2 regions of the Actinacidiphila sp. bgisy160 genome follow, and region 2 is predicted to be linked to the other one. Evidence: predicted binding sites of a transcription regulator. Region 2 holds the regulator's gene; the other holds the start of a gene.
What was found. Region 2 encodes HrcA, which represses chaperone genes, less so after heat shock. Its sites were predicted from a motif close to TTNGCACTCNGNNNNNCNGAGTGCNAA; they were not measured.

Region 1 (15,726 bases), on a different contig from region 2:
GGCACGTCTCCCGTGTTCTGCTGGACTCCAGGAGCTGGTTAGGGCTGCCTGACCCGACCCCGTCGGACCCAGGAGGCATCCATGTCGGCCCACACGGCCCCGGAGCCGGAGCCGGGTTACTCGATGCAGGCGCTGCTCGCGGCGGCCGCGGCGGCGAACGCGGTGTGCACCCCACCGGGCGGCGAGCCCGAGGAGCAGGAGCCGGAGCCGCACGCGGCGCAGGACGAGACCAGGACCCGCCCTGAGGCGGACGCGGCATAGCCAGGGCCTGCCGTCACATTCACGCCTGCCCCGCGCCGCCCGGCTGCGTTGTCGAATCGTCCGGGTGGCCCACTACGAGGACGGCTGTCCGCCGTGCGACGCACCGCGCCGGACAATGCGGGCCCCGGCCTCCGGGCGACCGGCGTGAATTCGACGGCAGGCCCTGTGCGCCCGCCGAACGACCCCTTGGGCGTTCACTCTTCCGGGGGAATCAGCGGACGACGACGATCTTGCTGCCGACAGTCGCGAACTTCCACAGCGTCGCGCCGTCCTTCCGCTTCTCGCGGATGCCGCCCGTCTGCCGGCCCGGGGGCGGGGGGTCGGGCAGCGAGCCGTCCTTCGCCGCGCTGAAGCCGATCACCACGTTGTCCACGGTCGTGAACCGCACCACGTTCTCGACGGCCACACCGTCACCGCCGACCCCGCCGGCGCTGCGGGAGGTCACGGAGTAGGTGCCGGGGGCGGGATCGACGGTGCCGGGCACGACCACGTACGTGGTGCGCACCTTCCCGTCGTCGCCGACCAGCCACACGCGGTCCGCGCCGAGCGAGTACACGACCCTGGTGCCGCTGCCGGAGGCCGCGGGGAGCTCGTTCTTCTTCGCCGGCTCGGGCGAGGCGGAGGCGGCCACGGAGGTGTCGCGGGCGCCGCCGGTGTCCGTGCTGCGGACGCCCTTGGGCATCTCGTCCGCGGAGCTGGAGGCCTGGACGGCGAGCACGCCGACGCCGGCCAGCGCGGCTGCGGTCAGTCCGGTCACGATCGTCCCTGAACCGATCCTTGCCACGGCTTTCCTCCGGAGGTGGGCGTCACGCTGGGTTGACGTTAGCAGCCGGGCCGCACGCTGACGGGAGCGCCGTCCCGGGCCGCGGTGGTGGCCCCGTCCTGGCGGGGCCACCCCGGTGAACGCCGTAGGCTGAACGCGTGCTGCTGCTTGCTTTCGATACCGCAACCCCCGCCGTGACGGTCGCCCTGCACGACGGCCGGCGCGTGCTCGCAGAGTCGACGGAGATCGACGCGAGACGGCACGGGGAACTGCTGATGCCCGCCGTGGACCGAGTGCTGCGGGAGGTGGGGACCGGGCTGGGCGACGTGACCGGGATCGTGGTCGGCGTCGGACCCGGCCCGTACACGGGGCTGCGCGTCGGCCTGGTGACCGCCGTCTCCTTCGCCGACGTGCTGGGCGTCCCCGTCCACGGGATCTGCACCCTCGACGGGCTGGCGTACGCCGCCGGGATCGAGGGGCCGTTCGTCGTGGCGACGGACGCCCGCCGCAAGGAGGTCTACTGGGCCCGGTACGAGGGCCCGCGGGCCCGGGTGACCGACCCGGCCGTGGACCGGCCCGGCGACATCGCGGGCGAGGTCGGCGGGGTGCCCGCGGTCGGCGCGGGCGCCGCCCTCTACCCCGGGGTCTTCACCGACGTCCGGCCGCCCGCCGACCAGTCCGCCGCCGCGCTGGCCGCCCTCGCCGCGGTGAAGCTGGCGGATGGCGAGGACTTCCTCCCCGCGCTGCCGCTGTACCTGCGCCGTCCGGACGCCCAGGTGCCGGCCGGCTACAAGGCGGTCCTGCCGAAGTGACCGCGGTGATGCGCGAGATGCGCTGGTGGGACCTGGACCCGGTGATGGAGCTGGAGCACCGGCTCTTCCCGGACGACGCGTGGTCGCGCGGCATGTTCTGGTCCGAACTGGCCGACGCGCGGCATCCGTCGGCCACCCGGCACTACGTGGTGGCCGAGGACGAGGCCGGACGGATCGCCGGCTACGGGGGCCTGGCCGCCGTCGCCGGCACCGGGGACGTGCAGACCATCGCCGTCGCCACCGAGCAGTGGGGCACCGGCCTCGGCACACTGCTGCTCGCCGAACTGCTGCGCCAGGCCACCGCCTTCGAGTGCCACGAGGTGCTGCTGGAGGTGCGCGTCGACAACGTCCGCGCCCAGCGGCTGTACGAGCGCTTCGGCTTCGAGCCGATCGGTTTCCGGCGCGGCTACTACCAGCCGGGCAACGTCGACGCGCTCGTGATGAGGCTCGGCGAGCTGCCGGCATCCACTGACGTACCGGGACTACAAGGAACAGAGACCATCCATGGCTGACGAGCCCCTTGTCCTCGGCATCGAGACGTCCTGCGACGAGACCGGTGTCGGCATCGTGCGCGGGCACACGCTGCTCGCCGACGCGATCGCCTCCAGCGTCGACGAGCACGCCCGCTTCGGCGGCGTCGTGCCCGAGGTCGCCAGCCGCGCGCACCTGGAGGCGATGGTCCCCACGATCCAGCGCGCGCTGAAGGAGGCCGGCGTCGCCGCCTCCGACCTCGACGGGATCGCCGTCACCGCGGGTCCCGGGCTCGCGGGCGCGCTGCTGGTCGGCGTGTCCGCGGCCAAGGCGTACGCCTACGCGCTCGGCAAGCCGCTGTACGGGGTCAACCACCTCGCCTCCCACATCTGCGTGGACCAGCTGGAGCACGGGCCGCTGCCCGAGCCGACGATGGCGCTGCTGGTGTCCGGCGGCCACTCCTCGCTGCTGCTGGCGCCCGACATCACCGGCGACGTGCGCCCGCTGGGCTCCACCATCGACGACGCGGCGGGCGAGGCCTTCGACAAGGTAGCCCGGGTGCTGGGCCTCGGTTTCCCCGGCGGCCCGGCCATCGACCGCGCGGCCCGCGAGGGCGACCCGGCCGCTATCCGCTTCCCGCGCGGCCTGACCGGCTCCCGCGACCCGCTCTACGACTTCTCCTTCTCCGGCCTGAAGACGGCCGTGGCCCGGTGGATCGAGTCCAAGCGGCGCGAGGGCGTGGAGGTGCCGGTCGCGGACGTGTCCGCGTCCTTCCAGGAGGCCGTCGTCGACGTGCTCACCCGCAAGGCGATCCGGGCCTGCAAGGACAACGGCGTCGACCACCTGATGATCGGCGGCGGCGTCGCGGCCAACAGCCGGCTGCGCTCGCTGGCGCAGGAGCGCTGCGAGGGCGCGGGGATCGTCCTGCGCGTGCCGCGGCCCAAGCTGTGCACCGACAACGGCGCCATGGTCGCGGCCCTCGGCGCGGAGATGGTGGCCCGCGGCCGGCCGTCCTCCACGTGGGACCTGCCGGCGGATTCCTCGCTCCAGGTCACGGACGTGTCCGTGCCCGGCCACACGCACGACCACGACCACGTCCACGAGCTCAGCAAGAGCAACCTCTACTCATGACCGTCGCCCTGATGTGGGAGGCCCGCGCCGTCGAGGGGCGCGGGCCCGAACTGCTGGCGTGGGCCCGCGCTCGGTCGCTGTCGCCGGCCCCGCTGCGCCGGGAGACCTTCTCCGCCCCGCAGGACCGGGTCCTGGTCATCACCTGGTGGGACGCCCCGTACGACGCGGAGCTGCCCGAACTGCCCGAGCCGGCCGAGGGCCTGGCCCGGCGGGCCGTGCACCGCTGGCGCTTCGAGTCGGTGGCGGAGGGGGCGTAGGCCCTGGTCGCGGGACGGCCGGTCGTATGATGAGCCCGGCGTCGATCGCAACCGGGCTTCTGCCTTGGCGCCTCCTGAGCAGGCGTCCTGCCGGACGACCGGTGTCCGGGAGGCGTTCCGGCAGGTGGCGAGAAGACCCGATGACCGACTCCGGCTGCGCCGTCCTCTTCGATCTCGACGGCGTCCTTCTCGACAGCCGGCGGGCGATGCGGCGGGCGATCCTCGACGTCGCCCGCGCGGCCCTGGGAGCGCCCGTGGACGAGAGCCGTCTGCCGGCCGGACTCGACCACCTCCCCCATCACGAACTGCTCGCGCGGCTCGGCGTGACCGACGAGGAGACCGTCTTCGGTGCCGCCTGGGAGGAAGCGCTCGCCCTCGCCCGGTGGGGGGCGTCGCCGTTCCCGGACGCGGCCGGCGTGCTGCGCGAGCTCGCGGCCTCCGGCATGGCGATCGGGGTGGTGACCATGCAGCCGGCGAGCCGGGTGGCGCGGCTCGTCCCCGCGGAGCTGTCCGCGTACTTCGGCGTGGTGGTCGGGTGGGGCGACGCCGCGCCCAAGCCTTCGGGGGAGGGCGTCCTGCTCGCGCTCGACCGCCTCGGGGTGCCGCCGGGGCGCGCCTGCTTCGTCGGGGACAGCCCCTCCGACGTGGCCGCCGCGGCGGCCGCCGGGATCCCTTCGATCGGCGCGGCCTGGGGCTACACCGGCCCCGCCCTGGACGACTGCGGACCCACCGCCCTCGCCGGTGCGCTCACCGAGGTGCCGGGGATGGCGAGAGGTCTGCTGGGGGCGCTGTAGCCGTTCGTGGAGGGTTGAGCGGTCCGCGCGTGTGCCTGGGTCGCTGTCAGCGGGGGGTGCGGGTGTCCGTGGGGGCCGGGGCGCCCAGCAGCATGCTCGGGGCGCCCGCGACGCGGGTCAGGAAGACCGTGGCCGCGTGGGGGCCCTGGGGCTTGACCCGGCGGCGTACCTCCTCGGGTTCGACGGCCGATCCGCGCTTCTTCACGGTCAGCACGCCGACCTCGCGTTCGCGCAGCAGCGCCTTGAGCCGCTTGAGGTTGAAGGGCAGCACATCGGTGATCTCGTAGGCGGTCGCGTAGGGCGTCGAGTGCGGCTCGTCCGAGGTGACGTACGCGATGGTCTGGTCGATCAGCCCGCCGCCGACCTGCGCCGCCACGTCGGCCACCATGTGGGCCCGGATGACCGCGCCGTCCGGCTCGTACAGCCAGCGCCCCACGGGGCGCACCTGCGGGTCGGGCAGGCCGGCCGCCGGCAGCGTGGCGCCCGACGGCAGCAGAGTCGCGCGGCGGGCGCCCGGCGCGGTGCCGAACCACAGCACGGCCTCCTTCACGTCGCCGTGGTCGGAGACCCACTCCGCCTCGGCCTCCTGCGGCACCGCCTCGTGCGGGATCCCCGGCGCCACCTTCAGGGCGGCCAGCGGCGCCTTCCGCGCCGCCGCCACCGCCCACGACAGCGGCGGGGAGTACGCCTCGGGGTCGAAGATCCGCCCGCCCGTCGCCCGCCACCGCCCTTCTTGCGAAGCGCTGCGCGCTGCACCTCTTGATTGTCCGCCGCGTCGGGCCGGGTCGACGAAGACCGCGTCGAAGCCGTCCGTGGCGGTCTCCGTCACGTCGGCGCAGCGCACCTCGATCAGGCCGGCCAGCCCCAGCGCCTCCGCGTTCGCCCGCACCACCGCGCAGGTCAGCTCGGAACGGTCGACCGCCAGCACCTCCACCCCGGCGCGGGCCAGCGGGACGGCGTCCCCGCCGATCCCGCAGCACAGGTCCGCCAGCCGCCGCACCCCGAGCGCGGCGAACCGCTCCGCCCGGTGCCGGGCGACGGAGGCCCGCGTCGACTGCTCGACCCCGTCGGGCGTGAAGTACATCCGGTACGCGTCCTCCCCGAACTTCGCCGCCGCTCGCTGCCGCAGCCGGGCCTGCGTCAGCGCCGCCGCCACCAGCCCGGCGTCGTGCTCCCGCCGCAGCCGTGTCGCGGTCGCCAGTTCGGCGGCGGGGTCGTAGTCCCGCAGGGAGGCCAGCAGTGACTGCCCCTCGTCGGTCAGAAGAGCCGAGAACGCGTCAAGATCCACGCCGTCCATTGTCCCGCGGGACCGGCGTGTCCTGGACTGGCCCCGTGAGCGGCTCGGCGAAGCCGCGCGCCCGGAACAGTGCGTCCGGGCACTCCGTTGAGCTCAGGGGGAGCGGCTCGTACGGCGCGGCGTTGGCACTCCGCTTGACCGAGTGCTAAGCGCGTCATAATCTCGGACCTGGCACTCGGCCATGTCGAGTGCCAGCACAAACGCGACGGGCAGGTCCGGCACCCGCGACGACGGGCCTACCAGGTCGCCACCCCAGACAGACACTCCCGTGAGCCCTTTGAAGGGGGAGGTCGGATCGTGACGACCACCAGCACCAAGGTTGCCATCAAGCCGCTCGAGGACCGCATCGTGGTCCAGCCGCTCGATGCCGAGCAGACCACCGCTTCCGGTCTGGTCATCCCGGACACCGCCAAGGAGAAGCCCCAGGAGGGCGTCGTCCTGGCCGTCGGCCCGGGTCGCTTCGAGGACGGCAACCGCATCCCGCTCGACGTCAAGGTCGGCGACATCGTGCTGTACAGCAAGTACGGCGGCACCGAGGTCAAGTACAGCGGCGAGGAGTACCTCGTCCTCTCGGCTCGCGACGTCCTCGCGATCGTCGAGAAGTAGGACCGGCGCCGCGCGCAAGCGAGAAATGCCGTGACCACGCCCCGGGCACACCGAGTCCTCGTACGGACCGGGGGCCCGGGGCGCGGTCTTCGACGAGAACCCAAAGACGAGGAATTCCGCCGGTATGGCCAAGATCCTGAAGTTCGACGAGGACGCGCGTCGCGCCCTTGAGCGCGGCGTGAACAAGCTCGCCGACACCGTGAAGGTGACCATCGGCCCCAAGGGCCGCAATGTCGTCATCGACAAGAAGTTCGGCGCCCCGACCATCACCAACGACGGTGTCACCATCGCCCGTGAGGTCGAGATCGAGGACGCGTACGAGAACCTCGGCGCGCAGCTCGTGAAGGAGGTGGCGACCAAGACCAACGACATCGCGGGTGACGGCACCACCACCGCCACGGTGCTCGCCCAGGCGCTGGTCCGCGAGGGTCTGCGCAACGTCGCCGCCGGAGCCTCCCCGGCCGCCCTGAAGAAGGGCATCGACGCGGCCGTCAAGGCCGTCTCGGACGAGCTGCTCGCGACCGCCCGCCCGATCGAGGGCAAGGACGACGTCGCCGCCGTCGCCGCGCTGTCCGCCCAGGACAAGCAGGTCGGCGAGCTGATCGCCGAGGCGATCGACAAGGTCGGCAAGGACGGTGTCATCACCGTCGAGGAGTCCAACACCTTCGGTCTGGAGCTGGACTTCACCGAGGGCATGGCCTTCGACAAGGGCTACCTGTCGCCGTACTTCGTGACGGACCAGGAGCGCCAGGAGGCCGTCCTGGAGGACCCGTACATCCTCATCACCCAGGGCAAGATCTCCTCCATCCAGGACCTGCTCCCGCTGCTGGAGAAGATCCTGCAGGCCGGCACCTCCAAGCCGCTGCTGATCATCGCCGAGGACGTCGAGGGCGAGGCCCTGTCGACCCTGGTGGTCAACAAGATCCGCGGCACCTTCAACGCGGTCGCGGTCAAGGCCCCCGGCTTCGGCGACCGCCGCAAGGCCATGCTGGGCGACATCGCCACCCTCACCGGTGGCACCGTCGTCGCCGAGGAGGTCGGCCTCAAGCTCGACCAGGTCGGCCTGGACGTGCTCGGCACCGCCCGCCGCGTGACCGTCACCAAGGACGACACCACCATCGTCGACGGCGCCGGCGAGTCCTCGGAGATCTCCGGCCGGATCAACCAGATCAAGGCCGAGATCGCCTCGACCGATTCCGACTGGGACCGCGAGAAGCTCCAGGAGCGCCTCGCCAAGCTGGCCGGCGGCGTGTGCGTCATCCGTGTCGGCGCGGCCACCGAGGTCGAGCTGAAGGAGAAGAAGCACCGTCTGGAGGACGCCATCTCCGCGACCCGCGCCGCGGTCGAGGAGGGCATCGTCTCCGGTGGTGGCTCCGCGCTCGTCCACGCGGTCAAGGTGCTCGAGGACGGCCTCGGCAAGACCGGCGACGAGGCCACCGGTGTGGCGGTCGTCCGCCGCGCCGCGGTCGAGCCGCTGCGCTGGATCGCCGAGAACGCCGGCCTGGAGGGCTACGTCATCACCTCCAAGGTGTCCGAGCTGGAGAAGGGCCACGGCTTCAACGCCGCGACCGGCGAGTACGGCGACCTGGTGAAGTCCGGCGTCATCGACCCGGTCAAGGTCACCCGCTCCGCCCTGGAGAACGCCGCCTCCATCGCCTCCCTGCTCCTCACCACCGAGACCCTGGTGGTGGAGAAGAAGGAGGAGGAGCCCGCCGAGGCCGGTCACGGCCACGGTCACGGCCACTCCCACTGAGCTGGACCGCGAAGGCCCCCGTTCCCGCACCTGGGAACGGGGGCCTTCGGGCTGCCGGAGACGGGCCCTCAGTCGCGGGGGTAGACCGGCCCGAAGCGCCGCCCCGCCTTCGACGAGAACCGGCCGAGCGCCCCGCCCGGCGCCAGCCTGGCCGCGAGCACCGCGGCCTTGTAGCGGGGGTCGGGCACACTCAGCGAGCGGCCGCGGGCGAGGTCCCGCAGGGCGGCGATGACCACCTTGTCGGCGTCCAGCCACGCCCATGAGGGGATGCCGTTCGTGTCCATCCCGGCCCTCTGGTGGAACTCGGTGCGGACGAAGCCCGGGCACAGCGCCAGCAGCCGCACCCCGGTGCCCGCCAGTTCGCGGGCCACGCCCTGGGTGAAGTTCACCACCCACGCCTTGCTCGCCCCGTACGTGCCGCGCGGCAGGAAGGCCGCCACCGAGGCCACGTTGATCACGAAGCCGCGCCCGCGCTCCCGCATGGCCGCGGTCGCGGCGCCGGTCAGCCGCAGCACCGCCTCGCAGTGCACCTTGAGCATGGTCAGCTCGTCCGTCATCGGCACGTCGCCGAAGCCGCCGCGGTTGCCGAAGCCCGCGTTGTTGACCAGCACGTCGACCGGGCGCTCCCGGTCGCGCAGCCGTGCCTCGACCGCCTCGATGCCCTTGTCCGCCGACAGGTCGGCGGGCAGCACCTCGACCGCCACCCCGTACGTGCGCCGCAGCCGCTCCGCGCACTCCTCCAGCCGCTGCTCGTCGCGGGCGACGAGGACGAGGGCGTGACCGTCCTCCGCCAGCCGGCGCGCGAACGCCGCGCCGATTCCCGCGGTGGCTCCCGTGATCAGTGAAGTCGTCATGGCCGCAGGCTAGTCAGCCCCCGTGCGTCTGCGGGCCGCGGCGCGCACGTCCCGCGGAAGCGCGTCCGCCGCCAGCAGCCGGGGGAGCAGCGCGGGCTCCAGGGTGACCGCCCGAAAGGTCAGCGCGACGGTGACCTCGTGGTCCGGGCGGTGGACGACCTCGACCGGGTCGCCGGCCCGGACTTGTCCGGCCTCGGCGACCCGGAGGTAGGCGCCGGGCAGCGCGGCCCGCGTGAACCGCTTGATCCAGCCGCCCTGTTCCAGCCAGCCCTGGAAGGTGGCGCAGGGGACCCGCGGGCAGGACACCTCCAGGACGGCGCCGCCCTGCCCGCCGATCCGCCAGCGCTCGCCGATCAGGGCACTGTTGACGTCCAGCCCCCAGGTGGTCAGGTTCTCCCCGAACATGCCGTTGCGCAGCGGCAGGTCGAGTTCGCGTTCCCAGGTGTCGAGGTCCTCCCGGGCGTAGGCGTAGACCGCCTGGTCGGTGCCGCCGTGGTGCGCCACGTCGTACACCCGGTCGCCGGCCAGGCCGACCGCGCCGGTGCCCTTGGGGCCCGGCGCCGTCACCGCCACCGGGCCCGGCACCGGGTGCTTGTCGATACCGGTCGTTCCACTGGTCTTCCACGGGTTCGGACGGGGCCGGCCCACGTTCACCGAGAGCAGCTTCATCCCGCGACGGTACGGCGCCCGCCCGGCCCCCGGCGAGGTGTTTTCCGGCGGCCGGGGCGACGACAGGCCTCAGCCCGCGAGCACCCGCAGCAGCCGGTCCACGTCCGCCTCGGTGTTGTACAGGTGGAAGGCCGCCCGCAGGTTCCCCGCGCGGGCCGAGACCCGGATGCCTGCGGCGGCCAGCCGCCGCGCCGCGTCGCCGAGGCCCGGGACGGCCACGATCGCCGAGGCCCGCGCGCCGGAGGGCACCGGCTTGTGGCCGAGCCGCAGCAGACCCGCCCGGAAGCGCTCGGCCAGCGCGACGTCGTGGGCGCCGACGGCCTCGACGCCCAGCTCCTCGATCAGCCCCAGCGAGGCCGCCCCGGCCAGATACGGCAGAAGCGGCGGCATCACGTCGAACCGCCGGGCGGAATCGGCGAGACGTGCGACCGGCCCGTAGCAGTCGGCCCACGGGTCCTCGGCCGCGTACCACCCGGCGAACTGCGCCGACAGCCCGTCCTCGGCGCCCTCCCGCACGGTCAGGAAGGACACCCCGCGCGGGGCGAGCAGCCACTTGTAGCCGCCGCACACGACGTAGTCGAGGCCGTCCGCGCTCAGCGGCAGCCAGCCGACCGCCTGGGTGGCGTCGACGAGCACGCGCGCCCGGTGCCGCGACGCGGCCTCGCGCACCGCCGCCAGGTCGGCGACCCGGCCGTCCGCGGACTGCACCGCGCTGACCGCCACGAGGCCGGTGGTGGGACGTACGGCGTCGGCGACCCCCTCCAGGGGCACGGTGCGCACCGTGATGTCGGCGCGGGAGGTGAAGGGGTTGACCAGCGAGCTGAAGTCGCCGTCGGCCAGCACGACCTCGGCCCCGGCGGGGAGGGCCGCGGCGATCATGCCGACATGGGTGGTGACGGAGGAGCCGACCGCGACGCGGTCGGCGGTGACCCCCGTGAGGCGGGCGTATGCGGCGCGGGCGGCGCCCAGGGCGCGCTCGTCGCGCACCCAGTCGTCGGTGCCGTCGGACCAGGCGGCCACGGCGGTACGCAGCACCTCGACGGAGCGGAGCGGGCCGATGCCCGACGAGGCGGTGTTGAGGTAGGTGATCCCGGCGTCCAGCGCGAATTCCCCGGCGATGTCCATGGTTCCTCAGCCTGCGCCCCGGGCGGCCCGAAGTCCATCGTCGATCACGGAACGCGACCCCCGGGGGACGCCCCCGCTCGGGGCGTGTTGGAGGCCCGCCACCTCCGTGTGCTGCGTGCCGTGGCCCGTGCCGGCTCACTGTCGGGCGCCGAGCGGGAACGGGGCCGCACCCAGCAGGCGGTCAGCCGGCGGATGAGGCGCTGGAGCGGGTGCGGCTGTGCGACCTCGCGGACGAGCCGTGGACGGCGGGCTGGTTACGTCGTCGGCACCCGGTCGCGCGCGCGGGCACGAGCGCTTGGAGCGGCGCATCGACTTCGCCACGGACGACTGTCCGGCGGCGATCGGCCGGGTGGCGTCGGGGACGGGTCTCGGCGCGGCCGGGCGCTGGAGGGGATACGGCCGCGTATTGGCGTGCGAGCCACGGCACGACCGTACGCCGGAGCGGCTGCGACCCGCGGCCCCGCGCGCCCCCCGACGGTCCGAGTCCGCGGCACCGCGGGCCCCGTCGCATGTGATGAAACGTTTCCTCTGTGGCTGATGTCCGGTGAGTCAGTGACTGCCGGTGGCGTGCGAGCTCATGACCCGGTTGCGGGACCGGCCCATCATCTCCTCGCGCTCGTCCTCGGTGAGTCCGCCCCAGACCCCGTAGGGCTCGCGGACCGTCAGAGCGTGCGTCGCGCACTCGGCGCGGACGGGGCAGCGCATGCACACCTCCTTCGCCGCCGCCTCACGCGCGCTCCGGGCGGCGCCGCGCTCTCCCTCGGGGTGGAAGAACAGGGAACTGTCGACACCACGGCAGGCGGCTACCAGCTGCCAGTCCCAGAGGTCGGCGTTGGGGCCCGGGAGGCGGGAGAAGTCTGCCATTGCTCATCTCCTCGAGAGGTGGGCTGCAGGGACACCGTCCAGGCGCGAAGCTCTGGGAAGGTGTTGTCGACGTTACATCTACTGTCGAAGTAGATGTAAATATGATTCATCACAAAATCGCCAACGAACTCCCGCCATGCGGGTAAAAAGCCTCCAAACAGGCAAAATCTGACATTGCCCCCCGGTCGGCGGCTGGCGTGTGCTGCAAGCGGGCGCCCGTTGTGCCGGTTTTTGAGGCCCGGCGAACGCCCGCGACCTGCGATGTTGCTGATCCGTGTCGGTCCGCGCACGGAGAGTGCGGGAGTGGGCCGCCAAACTCCGTAACTCTTTCGAGTGAGGGTCGTTGAAGGTGCGGAAGTGGTTGGCGGTCGAACTAATCGGGCAGGCGCCCGAGGCTGTCGTCCCCACCGGTGAACGATTCAGCCTGGAGGCTCAACGTGACGCGGATCAGCTGCGGAGGACGGTCATGACTTCCGTTCTCGTCTGCGACGACTCCCCGCTTGCCCGAGAGGCCCTGCGCCGCGCGGTCGCGACCGTGCCCGGCGTGGAGCGTGTGACGACCGCGGCCAACGGCGAGGAAGTCCTCCGCCGGTGGGGCGCCGACCGCTCGGACCTCATTCTCATGGACGTCCGGATGCCCGGCCTCGGCGGCGTCGAGACCGTACGGCGGCTGCTGTCCGCCGACCCCGGCGCCCGCATCATCATGCTCACGGTCGCCGAGGACCTGGACGGGGTGGCCCTCGCGGTCGCCGCCGGTGCCCGCGGATACCTGCACAAGGACGCCTCGCGCGCCGAGTTGCGGGCCACGGTCACCCAGGCGCTGGCCGACCCGACCTGGCGGCTCGCCCCGCGCCGGCTGCGCTCGGCCGAGATGGGCGCCGCCCCGACGCTGACCGCCCGCGAGATCCAGGTGCTGGAGGGCATGAGCCACGGCCGCTCCAATGCCGAGATCGGCCGCGAGCTCTTCCTCTCCGAGGACACCGTCAAGACGCACGCGCGACGCCTGTTCAAGAAGCTCGGCGCCTCGGACCGGGCCCACGCGGTGGCGCTCGGCTTCCGCTGGGGCCTGGTGCGCTGAGGCGGCGGCCTCGTGAGGGCTGAGGGGCCGAAGAGCTGCGGGGCGGCCGTGCGGCTGCCCCGCTCGTACCGGTTTCCGCGCCGAGGGCGCATGCTTGAGGTATGGACTCTCGGGGACACGGTCGGGCGGGGCGGCGGGTGCGTGACATGACTACGGCCGGTGCGGTCCCTCGAAGCGCTCCACACGGCGCGCCGCATAACGCTTCGGAGCACAACCACGGGTCCGAGCCCACGGAGCGGCTTGCGGGGATGCACTATGGACGGATGCGCGACGAGGCCACCGGCAATGAGACAGCCATAGGGGCACTCGTACGTCGAGCCGTGGACGGCGACGAGCAGGCGACGCACGACCTGCTCGCCCATGTGCACCCGCTGGCCGAGCGCTATTGCCGGACCCGACTGTCGCGGCTGCCGGGTGACGCGCGCCACTTCGTGGACGACCTCGCCCAGGAGGTGTGCCTCGCGGTGCTGTGCGCCCTGCCCCGCTACCGGGACCAGGGGCGGCCCTTCGAGGCCTTCGTCTTCGGCATCGCCGCACACAAGGTCGCCGACCTCCAGCGGGCCGCGATGCGCGGTCCCGGCTCGACGGCCGTGCCCTCCGACGAGATGCCCGAGCAGCCGGACGACTCGCTCGGGCCCGAGGAGCGGGCGCTGCTCAGCAGTGACGCGGAGTGGGCGAAGAAGCTGCTCGCCAACCTTCCGGTGCACCAGCGGGAGCTGGTGCTGCTCCGCGTCGCCGTGGGTCTCACCGCCGAGGAGACCGGTCAGGTGCTCGGCATGTCGCCGGGCGCCGTCCGGGTGGCCCAGCACCGTGCGCTGTCCCGGCTGCGGGCGCTGGCGGAGGAAGCCGCCGCGGGCGCCCCCGGGTTGAGCGCCTAGCGGACGCCGCCCCCGGCCCCGCTCCAGGGGCGGAACTGGTTACCCGCGGGAGCCATTAGCATTGAACATCTCGCCGGGCAAGACCATGGGGAAGGTGTCATGACGTTGAACGCCGACGGAGTAGCCGAGAAGTTCGGGCTGCTCGGACTCACCTACGACGACGTGCTGCTGCTCCCGGGTGCGTCGGACGTCGTGCCGAACCAGGTCGACACCCGCTCGAAGGTCTCCCGGAACGTCAGTGTGAACATCCCGCTGCTGTCGGCGGCGATGGACAAGGTCACCGAGGCGCGGATGGCCATCGCGATGGCCCGCCAGGGCGGTGTGGGCGTCCTCCACCGCAACCTGTCCATCGAGGACCAGGTCAACCAGGTCGACCTGGTCAAGCGGTCCGAGTCCGGCATGGTGTCCGACCCGATCACCGTCCACCCCGACGCCACCCTCGCCGAGGCCGACGCCCTGTGCGGCAAGTTCCGCATCAGCGGCGTCCCCGTCACCGACCCCTCCGGCAAGCTGCTGGGCATCGTGACCAACCGCGACATGGCCTTCGAGAGCGACCGCTCCCGGCAGGTCCGCGAGGTCATGACGCCGATGCCGCTGGTCACCGGCAAGGTCGGCATCTCCGGCGTCGACGCGATGGACCTGCTGCGCAAGCACAAGATCGAGAAGCTGCCGCTCGTCGACGACGAGGGCCGCCTCAAGGGCCTGATCACGGTCAAGGACTTCGTGAAGGCCGAGCAGTACCCCAACGCCGCCAAGGACGCCGAGGGCCGTCTGCTGGTCGGCGCCGCGGTGGGCGTCGGCGACGAGTCCTTCCTCCGCGCCCAGCGGCTGGTCGAGGCCGGTGCCGACTTCCTGGTCATCGACAGCGCCCACGGCCACAGCCGCGGCATCCTCGACATGGTCGCCAAGGTCAAGGCCAACATCAAGATCGACGTGGTGGCCGGCAACGTCGCCACCCGTGACGGCGCCCAGGCGCTGATCGACGCGGGCGCCGACGGCATCAAGGTCGGTGTCGGCCCCGGCTCCATCTGCACCACCCGCGTGGTCGCGGGCGTCGGCGCGCCCCAGGTGACGGCGATCTACGAGGCCTCCCTCGCGGCCGGCCCGGCCGGCGTCCCGCTGATCGGCGACGGCGGCCTGCAGTACTCCGGCGACATCGCCAAGGCCATCGCGGCCGGCGCGGACACCGTGATGCTGGGCAGCCTCCTCGCCGGCTGCGAGGAGTCGCCGGGCGAGCTGCTCTTCATCAACGGCAAGCAGTTCAAGTCGTACCGCGGCATGGGCTCGCTCGGCGCGATGCAGTCGCGCGGGCAGGCGCAGTCCTACTCCAAGGACCGCTACTTCCAGGACAACGTGCTGTCCGAGGACAAGCTCGTCCCCGAGGGCATCGAGGGCCAGGTGCCCTACCGCGGCCCGCTCTCCGCGGTGGCCCACCAGCTGATCGGCGGCCTGCGTTCCTCCATGGGGTACGTCGGGTCCGCGACGATCCCCGAGCTGAAGGAGAAGGGCCGCTTCGTGCGGATCACCGCGGCCGGCCTCAAGGAGAGCCACCCGCACGACATCCAGATGACCACCGAGGCGCCGAACTACCACACGCGCTGACGGTACGAGCGGACAATCCGGAGCCCGCGGCCCCGTACGGCCGCGGGCTTCCGGCTGCCCTGCCTGGGATACTGGACGGGCAGGCCACGAAGGAAAGGCATAGCGACAGTGACTGAGATCGAGATCGGGCGGGGCAAGCGCGGCCGCAGGGCATACGCATTCGACGACATCGCCGTCGTCCCGAGCCGCCGTACGCGGGACCCCAAGGAGGTCTCGATCGCGTGGCAGATCGACGCCTACCGCTTCGAGCTGCCTTTCCTCGCGGCGCCGATGGACTCCGTGGTCTCCCCGGAGACCGCCATCCGCATCGGCAACCTCGGCGGCCTGGGCGTGCTCAACCTCGAGGGTCTGTGGACCCGCTACGAGGACCCCGAGCCGCTGCTCGCCGAGATCGCCGAGCTGGACGACGCCTCCGTCACCCGGCGGCTGCAGGAGATCTACGCGGCGCCGATCAAGGAGGAGCTGATCGGCCAGCGCATCAAGGAGGTGCGCGACGCCGGTGTGGTCACGG
Region 2 (14,430 bases):
ACGCGCCCTGCCCGCGTGCGGGCTTACGCCCGATACGGAGGGGGCGGGGTCGTTGGGGGGCACCCCCGGCCGAAGGCCGGGGCAGGGTGGGCGTTCTGGGCGCTGACGTGTATGTGTTGTGCGGCACAGACGGCACCGATCCGGACCGCCCGCCATGCACGAATATGCGGTCCGGAATGCCCAGCCCCGGAGGCCCCGACCCCGGCCCACCCACGAACCGCGCGTAGGCCCGCACCGACCGTCCGGGGCAATCGGGCGGAAGGGCGGGGGGTGCCCACCGCAGGCGCAAACGACCCGCACACAACCACCGGCCGCGAGGGGCGACCCCCGGCAGCGGCGCAGCCCCCCGCGGGGATGGCGGACAATGGGACGCATGCCATCCGTACTGCCCGACGGTGAGCCCATGCCGGAGGACGGCGCGCTCCCGCCCACCGCGCTGCGCGGCGCGGACTCCCGCCCGCTGGGGTTCTACCTGCACGTCCCGTACTGCGCCACCCGCTGCGGCTACTGCGACTTCAACACCTACACCGCCGCCGAGCTGCGCGGCACCGGCGGCGTGCTCGCCTCCCGGGAGAACTACGCGGACACACTGGTCGGCGAGATCCGGCTGGCCCGAAAGGTGCTGGGCGACGACCCCCGCCGCGTCGAGACCGTGTTCGTGGGCGGCGGAACCCCCACCCTGCTCCCGGCCGCGGACCTGGCGCGCATGCTGGGTGCGATCCGGGACGAGTTCGGCCTGGCGGAGGGCGCGGAGGTCACCACCGAGGCGAACCCGGAGTCGGTCGACCCCGAGTACCTGGGTGAACTGCGGGCCGGGGGGTACAACCGGATCTCGTTCGGGATGCAGAGCGCCCGCCCGCACGTGCTGCAGGTGCTGGACCGGCGGCACACGCCGGGCCGTCCGGAGGCGTGCGTGGCGGAGGCGCGCGCGGCGGGATTCGATCACGTCAACCTGGACCTGATCTACGGGACGCCGGGGGAGTCGGACGACGACTGGCGGGCGTCGCTGGACGCCGCGATCGGCGCGGGGCCGGACCATGTGTCGGCGTACGCGCTGATCGTGGAGGAGGGCACGCAGCTGGCCCGCAGGATCCGGCGCGGCGAGGTGCCGATGACGGACGACGACGTGCACGCGGACCGCTACCTGATCGCGGAGGAGCGCCTGGCGGCGGCCGGTTACGACTGGTACGAGGTGTCGAACTGGGCGACCTCGGACGCGGCCCGGTGCCGCCACAACGAGCTGTACTGGACGGGCGCGGACTGGTGGGGCGCCGGGCCGGGCGCGCACAGCCACGTCGGCGGGGTGCGCTGGTGGAACGTGAAGCACCCGGCGGCATACGCGGCCGCGCTCGCGGAGGGACGCAGCCCCGGCGCGGGCCGCGAGGTGCTGGCGGCGGAGGACCGCCGTGTGGAGCGGATCCTGCTGGAGCTGCGGCTCTCCGACGGCTGCCCGCTCGGCATCCTCGCCCCGGCGGGCGCAGCGGCCGCGGAGCGCGCTGTAAGGGACGGCCTCCTGGAGCCCGGTCCTTACGCCGATGGCCGCGCCGTTCTCACCCTCCGCGGCCGCCTGCTGGCGGACGCGGTGGTCAGGGACCTGGTCGACTGAAGCCCCCCGGCCGGGCCGATCACTCGCCGGAGTGAGGCACTACGCGTACCGGCAGTGCCTCCCTACGCTGTTCGTAAGCTGCCTCCGTGTATGCGGCGGCGGGAAGCGGAGGGCCACGAGGATGACCGCTGTGGATGATCGCCGAATGACTGACTTCTTCGAGAACATCCAGGCTCCCGAGGGGGTCAAGGTCGAGCTCCTCAGGGGGGAAATCGTGATGACGGCCGGGCCCGACCTGGTCCACAACGACATCATCGACGCGGTGATCGACCAGTTCCCCCGCACGCGCTGGAGGCGCTTGCAGACGCAGGACATCGCGATTGCGGAGGAGGCGAGCGAACCCCAGCCGGACCTCGTGATCCTCGAGCGCGGTGCGGGGCCCGCATCGGGGCGCCTCCTGCCGTCGGAGGCGGTCACACTGGTCGCCGAGGTCGTCTCCAGGACCAGCGCCCACAGGGACCACGTCGTCAAGCGGTCGATGTATGCCGCCGGGAAAGTGCCCGTCTACGTGATCGTCGACCCCCTGGCCGCCAAGTGCGTCGTCCTCACCGAGCCCGCCGGCACGGGTGATCAGGCCGACTACCGGGCCGAGCGGACCTGGAAGTTCGGCGAGACGGTGCGGTTGCCCGTGGTGGACGTCGCCCTGGACACGTCGGAGTTCGGGGTCCTGCCGGGGCTCACTCCGGAGCCGTGACGAAGTCGATCAGCTCCTCCACCCGCCCCAGCAGTTCCGGCTGCAGGTCCTTGTAGGACCGGACCGCGCCCAGGATGCGCTGCCAGGCGGCGCCGGTGTTCTCCGGCCAGCCCAGGGCGCGGCAGACGCCGGTCTTCCAGTCCTGGCCGCGGGGGACGGCCGGCCAGGCGGGGATGCCGAGGGAGGAGGGCTTCACGGCCTCCCAGACGTCGATGTAGGGGTGGCCGACGACCAGGACGTGCTCGCCGGTGACCTCCGCGGCGATGCGCGACTCCTTGCTGCCGGGGACGAGGTGGTCGACGAGGACGCCGAGGCGGGCGTCCGGGCCGGGGGCGAAGGAGGCGGCGATCGCGGGGAGGTCGTGCACGCCCTCCAGGTACTCGACGACGACGCCCTCGACGCGCAGGTCGTCTCCCCAGACGCGTTCGACCAGCTCCGCGTCATGGCGGCCCTCGACGTAGATCCGGCCGGCGCGGGCGACCCGGGCCCTGGCGCCGGGGACGGCGATGGAGCCGGAGGCGGTCAGCCTGGGGCCTGCCGCGGGGGCGGCGGCGGAGGGGCGCACCAGGGTGACCACGCGGCCCTCCAGGAGGAAGCCGCGGGGTGTCAGCGGGAACACGCGGTGCTTGCCGAAGCGGTCCTCCAGGGTGACCGTGGGGCCCTCGGCGGTCTTCTCGCAGCGGACGACGGCGCCGCAGAAGCCGGTGGACACCTCCTCCACCACCAGGCCCCGCCCGGCCTCGACCTCGGGTGCGGGCGTGGCGGGCCGTTTCCACGGTGGAGTGAGGTCGGGGTCGTAGCTGCGGCTGCGCATGCCAGGGATCGTATCCGCGCGGGCGCCGCTCAGGCCGATCCGAAGCGGGCGGCCAGCGCGTCCCGTTGGGCGCGGACGAAGCGGGCGTCGACGACGGCGCCGTGGCCGGGCACGTACAGCGCGGTCTCGCCGCCCAGCCGCAGCAGCCGGTCCAGGGTGGCGGGCCAGGCCCGCGGGGCGGCGTCGGGCCCGGCCTGGGGCTCGCCGGACTCCTCGACGAGGTCGCCGCAGAAGACCACGGCCGGCGTGCCCGGCACGATCACCACCAGGTCGTGCGTGGTGTGCCCCTCACCCGGGTGGACCAGCAGGACCTGGCGGTCGCCGCCGAGGTCGAGCTCGCAGGAGCCGTCCACGAGGTGACCGGGGCGCACGAGGGCGCCCGCCGCCCGGGCGGACTCGGCTTCGCCGGCGCCGTGCTTGACCGCGTCCAGGCCCAGGGAGAAGCGTTCGCGGTCGAGGTAGGCGTCGAGGGTCATCTCCCCGAACACCTGGACGCCCTCGAAGGCGGCGGTGCCGAAGACGTGGTCGAAGTGGCCGTGGGTGAGTGCGACGTGCGTCACGTCCCGGCCGGTCAGTTCGCGGACCTCCCGGCCCAGTCCCGCGCCCTCTTCGACCGAGGAGCCCGTGTCGACCAGCAGCACGCCCTCGTCGCCGACGACGACGCCGACGGTCACGTCGAGGAAGGGCAGCCGCCGCCGGGCGACCCCCGGCGCGAGCTGCTCCCAGCCGCCGGTGGACCCCGGCGTGGTCGGTGTGGTCTCCACAACGCGACGGTATCGCCGCGACGCGCCCCGCGCCCGCTACGGTGGCCGGTCAAGGACGCCCCGGGGGCCTGACCCGTGGACGGCCCTTGCCGAGGTCTTGCCACCCCGCCGTACACTGACTTGGGGAAAACTGGCACTCAGGGAAGCGGAGTGCCAGGGCAGGGGGCGACACGACCCGCACGGTGACCGAGCGACTGGAGGTGCGCGATGCTCAGCGAACGACGGCTGGAAGTGCTGCGTGCCATCGTCCAGGACTACGTGGGCACCGAGGAGCCGGTCGGCTCGAAGGCGCTGACCGAGCGGCACGCCCTGGGCGTGTCCCCGGCCACCGTCCGCAACGACATGGCCGTGCTGGAGGAGGAGGGCTACATCCAGCAGCCCCACACCAGCGCCGGCCGCGTGCCGACCGACAAGGGCTACCGGCTCTTCGTCGACCGGCTCACCAGCGTCAAGCCGCTGTCCGGCGCGGAGCGCCGGGCCATCCAGAACTTCCTGGACGGTGCCGTCGACCTCGACGACGTGGTGGCCCGTACGGTGCGGCTGCTGGCGCAGCTGACCCGGCAGGTCGCGATCGTCCAGTACCCGTCGCTCACCCGCTCCACCGTGCGCCACGTGGAGCTGCTCGCGCTCGCCCCGGCCCGGATCATGCTGGTGCTGATCACGGACACCGGACGGGTGGAGCAGCGGCTGGTCGACGCCCCCGCACCGGTCGGCGAGACCGTGCTGGCCGACCTGCGCGCCCGGCTGAACAGCCGGGTGGTGGGGCGCCGGTTCAGCGACGTCCCGCCGCTGGTGCAGGAACTCCCCGAGGGCTTCGAGCCCGACGACCGGCCGTCCGTCCAGGTGGTCCTCGCCACACTGCTGGAGACCCTGGTCGAGGAGACGGAGGAGCGGATCATGCTCGGCGGCACGGCCAACCTGACCCGCTTCGGGCACGACTTCCCGCTGACGATCCGCCCGGTACTGGAGGCGCTCGAGGAGCAGGTGGTGCTCCTCAAGCTGCTGGGCGAGGCCAAGGACTCGGGTGTGACGGTGAGAATCGGTCACGAGAACTTCCACGAGGGCCTGAACTCCACATCCGTCGTCTCCGTCGGCTACGGTTCGGGCGACGAGGCGGTGGCGAAACTCGGCGTGGTCGGACCGACCCGCATGGATTACCCCGGAACGATGGGAGCGGTACGCGCAGTGGCACGTTACGTCGGACAGATCCTGGCGGAGTCGTAGTGGCCACGGACTATTACGCCGTGCTCGGCGTGCGCCGCGACGCAAGCCCGGACGAGATCAAGAAGGCCTTCCGCCGTCTTGCGCGAGAGCTGCACCCGGACGTCAATCCCGACCCGAAGACCCAGGAGCGGTTCAAGGAGATCAACGCCGCTTACGAGGTGCTGTCGGACCCGCAGAAGAAGCAGGTCTACGACCTCGGCGGCGACCCGCTGTCCGCCAACGGCGGCGGTGCGGGCGCGGGCGCGGGCTTCGGCGCGGGATTCGGCAACTTCAGCGACATCATGGACGCCTTCTTCGGCACCGCGTCCCAGCGCGGTCCGCGCTCGCGCACCCGGCGCGGCCAGGACGCGATGATCCGCCTGGAGATCGAGCTGGACGAGGCGGCCTTCGGCACGACCAAGGACATCCAGGTCGACACGGCCGTGGTCTGCAACACCTGCCACGGCGAGGGCGCCGCCCCGGGCACGACCGCGCAGACCTGTGACATGTGCCGCGGCCGCGGTGAGGTCTCGCAGGTCACGCGGTCCTTCCTCGGCCAGGTCATGACCTCGCGGCCCTGCCCCCAGTGCCAGGGCTTCGGCACCGTCGTCCCCAACCCGTGCCCGGAGTGCGCGGGCGACGGCCGGATCCGGTCGCGGCGCACGCTCACGGTCAAGATCCCGGCCGGTGTCGACAACGGCACCCGCATCCAGCTCGCGGGCGAGGGCGAGGTCGGCCCCGGCGGCGGCCCCGCCGGCGACCTCTACGTCGAGATCCGCGAGCTGCCGCACGCGGTCTTCCAACGGCGTGGCGACGACCTGCACTGCACCGTCACCATCCCGATGACGGCGGCGGCGCTGGGCACCAAGGTCCCGCTGGAGACCCTGGACGGGCTGGAGGAGATCGACATCCGGCCCGGCACGCAGTCCGGCCAGTCGATCCCGCTCCACCAGCGCGGCATCACGCACCTGCGGGGCGGCGGCCGGGGCGACCTCATCGTGCACGTCGAGGTCCAGACCCCGGGCAAGCTCGACCCGGAACAGGAGGAGCTGCTGCGCCGCCTGGCGAAGCTGCGCGGCGAGGAGCGGCCGATGGGGCAGTTCCAGCCGGGCCAGCAGGGGCTGTTCTCCCGTCTGAAGGACGCGTTCAACGGGCGCTAGTCGCCCATGGGCCCGCGGCCGGGGGTGGGCACACCCTGGACCGCGGGCCGTCGCGCGCCGTGAAACGATGGGCGCATGGCCGCCCTGACCCACCGCTCCCCGAGGACCGCGCCGTGACCGCACCCGTCTTCGTCGTCGAACCCGGCGCGCTGGGTCCGGACCGCATCACGCTCTCCGGCCCCGAGGGACGGCACGCGGTCTCCGTGCGCCGGCTGCGCGTCGGCGAGGAGATCGTGCTCACCGACGGCCTGGGACGCGGCGCGTACGGCACGGTGGCTGCCCTCGACGGCAAGGACACGCTCGAGGTCGCCGTCACCGACGTCCGCGAGGAGGCCGAGCCCCGGCCGCGGATCACCGTCGTCCAGGCGCTGCCCAAGGGCGACCGCGGGGAACTCGCCGTCGAGACCATGACCGAGGTCGGTGTCGACGCGGTCGTGCCGTGGGCCGCCGCGCGCTGCATCACCCAGTGGAAGGGCGAGCGCGGCGCCAAGTCCCTGGCCAAGTGGCGTTCCACCGCCCGTGAGGCCGCCAAGCAGGCCCGGCGCCTGCGGTTCCCCGAGGTCACCGAGCCGATGACGACCCGTCAGCTCGCCGGGCTGCTGTCCGGTGCCGCGTTCGCCGCCGTCCTCCACGAGGAGGGCTCCGAGCCGCTCGCCGGCGTCCCGCTGCCACCCGAGGGCGACATCGTCCTCGTCGTCGGCCCCGAGGGCGGGGTCTCCCCGGAGGAGCTCGACGCCTTCGCCGCCGCCGGTGCCAAGCCGTACCGTCTCGGCGCCAGTGTCCTGCGCACCTCCACCGCCGGGGTCGCCGCCACCGCCCTCCTGCTCGGCCGCACCGGACGCTGGGGCTGACGCGCCCACCAGGCATGAAGCCCCCCGGCGGGCAATGAGATCGAAAACCCCTGACCAGCAGGGCGCCGGGTGGTTAATGTGACCACGTGACGCAGCCGCAGCCTTCGCACCCCGCGTACCTCCGCTTCCCGCATCTGCACGGTGACCTGATCACCTTCACCGCCGAGGACGACGTCTGGGCCGCCCCGCTGGACGGCGGCGGGCGGGCTTGGCGGGTCAGCGCGGACAACATGCCGGTCGGCCATCCGCGCTTCTCGCCCGACGGGACGTTCATCGCGTGGACCTCCACGCGGGACGGCGCACCAGAGGTGCACGTCGCGGCCACCGACGGCGGGCCGTCGAGAAGGCTGACGTACTGGGGCAGTCGCACCTCCGTGCGGGGCTGGACGCCCGGTGGCGACGTGCTGGCCATCAGCACGTACGGGCAGGCGTCGCTGCGCCGCAGCTGGGCGCGGGCGATCCCGGTCGACGGCGGTCCCGCCGCGACGCTGCCGTACGGACCGGTCGGGGACGTCGCCTACGGGCCGGACGGTGCCGTGCTGCTGCTGTCGGCCACGATGGGCCGCGAGGCGGCGGCCTGGAAGCGCTACCGGGGCGGCACCGCGGGCAAGTTGTGGATCGACCGCACCGGGGACGGTGAGTTCGAGCGGATCCACGCCGACCTGGACGGCAACCTGGAGTGCCCGATGTGGGCAGGGGGCAGGCTCGCCTTCCTCTCCGACCACGAGGGCGTCGGCGCGGTCTACTCCAGCCTCCCCGACGGCAGCGACCTGCGGCGCCACACCGCCGTGGAGGACGGCGGCTTCTACGCGCGGCACGCCGCCACGGACGGCACCCGCGTCGTCTACACCAGCACCGGACGGCTGTTCCTGCTGGACGACCTCGACGGCGCCCAGGCCCGCCCGGTCGAGGTACGCCTCGGCGGCCAGCGCGTCGACCTGCAGCCGCACCCGGTGCACGCGGCCCACCACCTCGGCGACGCCCGGCCGGACCACACCGGCCGCGGCAGCGCGGTGGAGATCCGCGGCACCACGCACTGGGTCACCCACCGCGGTGGCCCGGCACGGGCGTTGTCCGCCGAACCGGGGGTGCGAACGCGGCTGCCGCGGGTGTTCGGCGGCGAGGGCGACCAGCAGGTCGTCTGGGTCACCGACGCCGAGGGCGAGGACGCGCTGGAGATCGCCCCCGCGGCGGGCACCGGCCCGGCCGCGCCCCGCCGGCTGGCCGCGGGGCGGCTCGGCAGGGTCCTGGCCATGACCGTCTCGCCGGACGGCCACCGGATCGCCGTCGCCTCGCACGACGGCCGGGTGCTGCTCGTCGAGGCCCAGACCGGCGAGGTGCGCACCGTCGTGGAGGGCGAGCACGGCCACGCCACCGGCCTGGCCTTCTCGCCTGACTCGGCCTGGCTCGCCTGGTCGCACGCCGGGCCCGACCCGCTGCGCCAGCTCAAGCTGGCCTCGACCGCCGACCTCACCGTCGTCGACGCGACGCCGCTGCGCTTCCGGGACTTCTCGCCCGCCTTCACCGCCGACGGCAAGCACCTGGCGTTCCTGTCCGAGCGCTCCTTCGACCCCGTCTACGACGACCACGTCTTCGACATGGCCTTCCTCGGCGCCTGCCGCCCCCACCTGATCACGCTCGCCGCCACCACGCCCTCGCCCTTCGGCCCGCAGCGCCACGGGCGGCCGGTCGACTCCTCCGCCGAGGACAGGGACGGCGACGACCGAGGCCAGGACGAGGGCAAGAAGGACTCACGCAAGGAGGACGGCGAGGACCGGCCCCGTACCCCCGTCACCAAGGTGGACACCGAGGGCCTGGCCGACCGCATCGTGCCCTTCCCGGTGGAGGCGGCCCGCTACTCCACGCTGCGCGCGGCCAAGGACGGCGTCCTGTGGCTGCGGCACCCCGTGCGCGGGGTCCTGGGCGCGAGCCTGGCCTCGCCCGAGGCGGAGCCGCCGTCCACCGCGCTGGAGCGGTACGACCTCAAGCAGCTGCGCGTGGAGGACATCGCCGACGACGCCGACGACTACGCGGTCACCGGTGACGGCAACAAGGTGCTGGTGACCTCCGGTCACCGGCTGCGGGTGGCCGCGGCCGACCACAAGTCGGCCCCGTCCGACGACGAGACCGACAGCAACGTCACCGTCGACCTCTCCCGGATCCGCGTCACCGTCGACCCGCAGGCGGAGTGGCGCCAGATGTACGACGAGTCGCACCGCCTGATGCGGGACAACTTCTGGCGGGCCGACATGGGCGGCGTCGACTGGGACGGCGTGCGCGACCGCTACCGTCCCGTCCTGGACCGGGTCGCCACCCACGACGACCTCGTCGACCTGCTCTGGGAGGTCGCCGGCGAGCTGAACACCTCGCACGCCTACGTCATGCCGTCCGGCGGCCGCGGCGACTGGCTGCACCGTCAGGGCCTGCTCGGCGCGGACCTCACCCGCGACGCGGACGGCGTGTGGCGCGTGGAGCGGGTGCTGCCCTCCGAGACCTCCGACCCGCGGGCCGGCTCCCCGCTGGCCGCGCCGGGTGTCGCGGTCCGCGCCGGCGACGCGATCCTCGCGGTGGACGGACGGCCCGTGGACCCGCTGACCGGCCCCGGCCCGCTGCTGATCGGCACCGTGCGCAAGCCCGTCGAGCTCACCGTCGGCCCGGCCGACGGCGGGGCGCTGCGGCATGTCGTCGTCGTGCCCATCGCGGACGAGGAGCCGCTGCGCTACCACGACTGGGTCGCCGGGCGCCGGGCGTACGTGCACGAGCTGTCCGGCGGCCGGCTGGGCTACCTGCACGTACCCGACATGGTCGGCTCCGGCTGGGCCCAGCTCCACCGTGACCTGCGCGTGGAGGTCGTCCGAGAGGGACTGGTCGTGGACGTGCGGGAGAACCGCGGCGGCCACACCTCGCAGCTGGTCGTGGAGAAGCTGGCGCGGCGGATCGTGGGCTGGGATGTGCCGCGCGGGCTGCCCGCCTTCAGCTACCCGCTGGACGCGCCGCGCGGGCCCGTCGTGGCCGTCGCCAACGAGTTCTCCGGCTCGGACGGCGACATCGTCAACGCGGCGATCAAGGCACTGGGGATCGGGCCTGTGGTGGGGACCAGGACCTGGGGCGGCGTCATCGGTATCGACTCCCGCTACCACCTGGTCGACGGGACGCTGGTCACCCAGCCGAAGTACGCCACGTGGCTGGAGGGCGTGGGCTGGGACGTGGAGAACCACGGCGTCGACCCGGACGTCGAGGTCGTCCACACCCCGCAGGACTGGGCCGCCGGGCGGGACCCACAGCTGGACGAGGCCGTCCGCCTCGCCCTGGAGGCGCTGGAGACCGCCCCGGCCCGTACCGCGCCCCCGTTGCCGTAGCGGCGGGAGCGGGGCCCGGCGCGACCCGGGCTCCGCGACGGCGCGCCGCCGCGAGGCCCTGTCGTCAAACGAACTCCCCCAGCTCCGCTGGGAGGCGCAGGCACCGTCCGGAGGGCGGGCGCCGCGGTTCCCTGAGCTCCGCTGGGAGGTGCTCGCAGGTGCGGTGCATCGCAAGGCGGAGAGTCGTCCTCGTAGTGGGCTGCTCGGACGATTCGGCAACTCCCCCGGACCGAAGGCTTGGGGAGGCACTTTGACGACAGGGTGTGGGGGCACCGGTAGCATGCGGGGCGTACTGATCAACCCCTGGACGGAGGCGTCAGGTGGCGGGAGAACCGCAGGCGGACTGCCTGTTCTGCAAGATCGTCGCCGGGAGCGTCCCCGCGACCGTCGTGCGGGAGACCGAGACGACCGTCGCGTTCCGTGACATAAACCCCCAGGCGCCGACGCACGTCCTGGTCATCCCCAAGGCGCACTACCCGGACGCCGCCTCGCTGGCCGCCCAGGCACCCCAGCTCGCCGCGGACGTGCTGCGGGAGGCGGGTGAGGTCGCCGCCGAGGACAAGGTGGTCGGCACCGGCTACCGGGTCGTCTTCAACACCGGCGCGGGGGCGGGCCAGACCGTCTTCCACGCGCACGCCCACGTGCTGGGCGGTCGTGGCCTCGAGTGGCCGCCCGGGTAACCGACGGTGTCCGCACGTGAATTGGTCGTGCTCGGCACGGCCAGCCAGGTCCCGACCCGGCACCGCAACCACAACGGCTACTTCCTGCGCTGGGACACCGAGGGCATCCTCTTCGACCCGGGGGAGGGCACGCAGCGCCAGATGCTGCGGGCCGGCGTGGCGGCGCACGACCTGACCAGGCTGTGTGTGACCCACTTCCACGGGGACCACAGCCTGGGCCTGGCCGGGGTGATCCAGCGGATCAACCTCGACCGGGTGCCGCACCCCGTGACGGCCCACTACCCCGAGTCCGGCCGCCGCTTCTTCGACCGGCTGCGGTACGCCACCGCCTACCGCGAGACCGTGCGGCTGCGCGAGGAACCGGTGGCGGGCGAGGCGGCGGTGCTGGCCGACTCCGACGCCTTCCGGCTGGAGGCGCGCCGGCTGTCGCACCCGGTGGAGGCGTACGGCTACCGGCTGGTCGAGCCGGACGGGCGCCGCATGCTGCCGGAACGCCTGGCGGCGCACGGCATCACCGGACCGGCGGTGGGCCGGCTGCAGCGCGAGGGCGAGGCCGACGGGGTGACGCTCGCCGAGGTGAGCGAGCCGCGCCCGGGGCAGCGCTTCGCCTTCGTGATGGACACCCGGCTCTGCGACGCGGTGTACGCCCTCGCCGACGGCTGCGACCTGCTCGTCATCGAGTCGACCTTCCTGGACGAGGACACCGCGCTGGCCCAGGAGCACGGGCACTTGACGGCCGGTCAGGCCGCCAGGGTGGCCGCCGAGTCGGGCGTCCGGCATCTGGTGCTCACGCACTTCTCGCAGCGCTACACCGATCCGGCCGACTTCGAGCGCCAGGCGCGGGACGCCGGCTTCGAGGGCGAGCTGACGGTCGCGCGGGACCTCGGCCGGGTCGCCGTGCCGAAGCGCCGCCCGAGCTAGCCGGAGCCGGCCGCACGCCCCTGACCTGTACGGTTGCGAGGTGAGCATCCCGAAGGCCGAACTTCATCTGCACATCGAAGGCACCCTCGAACCCGAGCTCGCCTTCGCCCTCGCCGAGCGCAACGGGGTCGACCTGCCGTACGCCTCGGCCGAGGAGCTGCGGCAGGCCTACTCCTTCAGCGACCTGCGGTCCTTCCTGGACCTGTACTACGCGCTCATGGCCGTGCTCCGCACGGAGGAGGACTTCACCGACCTCGCCGAGGCCTATCTCGCTCGCGCCGCCGCGCAGGGCGTGCGGCACGCCGAGATCTTCTTCGACCCGCAGGCGCACACCGCGCGCGGCGTCCCGGTCGGCGCGGTGGTGGCGGGCCTGGCGCGGGCCCTGGACCGCAGCCGGGAACGGCACGGCGTCAGCACACGGCTGATCATGTGCTTCCTGCGGGACGAGTCCGCCGAGTCCGCGTTGGAGACCTTCGAGGCCGCCCGGCCCCATCTGCACCGGATCAGCGCCGTCGGCCTGGACTCCGCCGAGGTCGGTCACCCGCCGTCGAAGTTCCGCGCCGTGTACGAGGCAGCCGCCACGGCGGGCCTGCGCCGGGTCGCGCACGCGGGCGAGGAGGGCCCGCCGGCGTACGTGTGGGAGGCGCTGGACGTGCTCGGCGTCGACCGGATCGACCACGGCATCCGCAGCATGGAGGACCCGGACCTGGTGGCCCGGCTGGCCCGGGACCAGGTGCCACTGACCGTCTGCCCGTTGTCCAATGTGCGGCTGCGCTGCGTGGCCACCCTCGCCGACCACCCGCTGCCCGCCATGCTCGCCGCGGGGCTGCTGGTCACCGTGAACTCCGACGACCCCGCCTACTTCGGAGGCTACGTCGGCGACACCTTCGACGCCGTGGCCGCCGCGCTCCCGCTCGACGAGGACGCCCTGCGGCGGCTGGCCCGCAACTCCTTCCTGGCCGCCTTCCTCGACGACGAGGAGGAACTGCGCGCCCGGTATCTCGCCGAGGTGGACGCCCACACGTTCTGAGTGCCTCCGCGCGCGCCGGTCTGAGTACGCGCACTCATGCGGGCCCTGCCGCGTGGGCGGAGCATGGAGTCATGCGAAGGCACCTGATGCGGCCCGCAGCGGCCGTCACGCTGATCGTGACCACGCCCGTCGCCACCTGGGGGCTCCTGGGCCGGCAGGACGCCGCCGGCTTCGAGCCCGCCGAACTGGACTACCTGGTGCGGCCCTTCGGCATCCCGGAAGGGGCGGAGACCGCGATCGGGGCGGCCGCGGCCGTGCTGGCCACCGGGGCGGCCCTGCTGCTGGGCCGGGCCTCCCGTCCCGGGCCTGACCGCTTCGACGGCCGGTGGTGGGCGGTGATAGGGCCGCTGGTCGCGGCCGGGATGCTGGCCGGCGCGATCTGGCGGACGGTGACGGCCGGGGTCATCGGCGCCAACATCGGCGCGGGACTTGCGATCCTGCTCGGCGGTCCCGTGGTCGCCGGGCTGGTGCTGTGGTCGCTGGGCCGGGGCCTGTGGCTGGCCCGCGCGCGGCGCCGCGGCCCCCGCCCCCCGCATGGGGGGACGGGCACCGCGGGCTGGCGGCCCGCCGCCGGTCAGGGCACGTAGTACATCGGGTTGGGAAGCTTGAACGACTTGTCGGCGTGACCGCCGTTCAGGTCGCTGTACTGGTCGCCGAAGTTGGCGATGATGTCGTACCCCTGCGCCTCGATGTGGGCCCGGGTGCCCGCCTTGTAGTCGACGGTGGAGCAGGTCCACGTCGGGGCGGAGCAGGGCAGGTAGCCGGTGGCGACCTTGTTCTTCAGGAAGAAGTGGGCCGGGTCGGCGGTGGAGGTGTAGCCGGCGGCCGCGAGGTTGCGGACACTCGCGGCGCGCTGCGTCTCCGGGCGGCCGGTGATCCAGAAGACCGTCACGCCGTGGTCGGCGGCCCAGTCGGCCAGCTGCGGCATGCCGAAGACCGGGGCCATGTCCTTGTTCTGGATGTACGCGTCGTTGGAGGCCGGCGTGTAGTTGAAGCCCACCTCCAGCTCGTAGTTGTACGTCAGCAGGGACGTGTCGTCGACGTCCAGGACGATCGCCGGCCTGCCGTGGCGCTGGTGCGCGGACTTCGCGAGGGCGTTCCGCAGGTAGCTGCGGGCCTTCTTCTCGATGCCGGCGACCTGCTTGGCGTAGTTGCTGTCGGCGGCGGCCTGGTGCTCACCGGAGGCGTCGACGGTGTCGCCGTAGTACGCCTTGATGTCGGTGACCACGTCGGTGAGGTTGGGGATCTGCTTGTCGCTGCGGGGCACGGAGGTGTCGGCGGTCGCCGCGCCGACGCCGTAGAGGGTGGCGGCCGCCACCGCGGCGACTGCGGCGGCCACGGTGCGGGT

Region 1: groES (co-chaperone GroES) is a predicted target of HrcA. The motif match lies at 5,909-5,935, and genes of this name have one in related genera.

The regions. Positions count from the first base shown of each region.
Region 1 covers NZ_JBYIQW010000048.1:5,842-21,567, forward strand. The annotation lists gene AC3EUJ_RS28785 (hypothetical protein) at 82-261, shown strand; gene AC3EUJ_RS28790 (hypothetical protein) at 473-1,018, opposite strand; gene tsaB (tRNA (adenosine(37)-N6)-threonylcarbamoyltransferase complex dimerization subunit type 1 TsaB) at 1,183-1,836, shown strand; gene rimI (ribosomal protein S18-alanine N-acetyltransferase) at 1,845-2,348, shown strand; gene tsaD (tRNA (adenosine(37)-N6)-threonylcarbamoyltransferase complex transferase subunit TsaD) at 2,341-3,438, shown strand; gene AC3EUJ_RS28810 (hypothetical protein) at 3,435-3,695, shown strand; gene AC3EUJ_RS28815 (HAD family hydrolase) at 3,836-4,489, shown strand; gene AC3EUJ_RS28820 (THUMP-like domain-containing protein) at 4,536-5,786, opposite strand; gene groES (co-chaperone GroES) at 6,084-6,392, shown strand; gene groL (chaperonin GroEL) at 6,517-8,145, shown strand; gene AC3EUJ_RS28835 (SDR family NAD(P)-dependent oxidoreductase) at 8,214-8,999, opposite strand; gene AC3EUJ_RS28840 (MOSC domain-containing protein) at 9,009-9,668, opposite strand; gene AC3EUJ_RS28845 (aminotransferase class V-fold PLP-dependent enzyme) at 9,738-10,793, opposite strand; gene AC3EUJ_RS28850 (WhiB family transcriptional regulator) at 11,343-11,657, opposite strand; gene AC3EUJ_RS28855 (response regulator transcription factor) at 12,124-12,735, shown strand; gene AC3EUJ_RS28860 (sigma-70 family RNA polymerase sigma factor) at 12,999-13,613, shown strand; gene guaB (IMP dehydrogenase) at 13,713-15,215, shown strand; gene AC3EUJ_RS28870 (GuaB3 family IMP dehydrogenase-related protein) at 15,324-15,726, shown strand, end outside.
Region 2 covers NZ_JBYIQW010000068.1:20,748-35,177, reverse strand. The annotation lists partial or broken gene AC3EUJ_RS33160 (RNA-guided endonuclease TnpB family protein) at 1-28, opposite strand, end outside; gene hemW (radical SAM family heme chaperone HemW) at 374-1,606, shown strand; gene AC3EUJ_RS33150 (Uma2 family endonuclease) at 1,728-2,300, shown strand; gene AC3EUJ_RS33145 (DUF3097 domain-containing protein) at 2,284-3,114, opposite strand; gene AC3EUJ_RS33140 (MBL fold metallo-hydrolase) at 3,144-3,878, opposite strand; gene hrcA (heat-inducible transcriptional repressor HrcA) at 4,086-5,102, shown strand; gene dnaJ (molecular chaperone DnaJ) at 5,102-6,241, shown strand; gene AC3EUJ_RS33125 (16S rRNA (uracil(1498)-N(3))-methyltransferase) at 6,355-7,092, shown strand; gene AC3EUJ_RS33120 (S41 family peptidase) at 7,179-10,451, shown strand; gene AC3EUJ_RS33115 (histidine triad nucleotide-binding protein) at 10,772-11,131, shown strand; gene AC3EUJ_RS33110 (ribonuclease Z) at 11,138-12,052, shown strand; gene AC3EUJ_RS33105 (adenosine deaminase) at 12,093-13,082, shown strand; gene AC3EUJ_RS33100 (hypothetical protein) at 13,154-13,669, shown strand; gene AC3EUJ_RS33095 (HAD family acid phosphatase) at 13,657-14,430, opposite strand, start outside.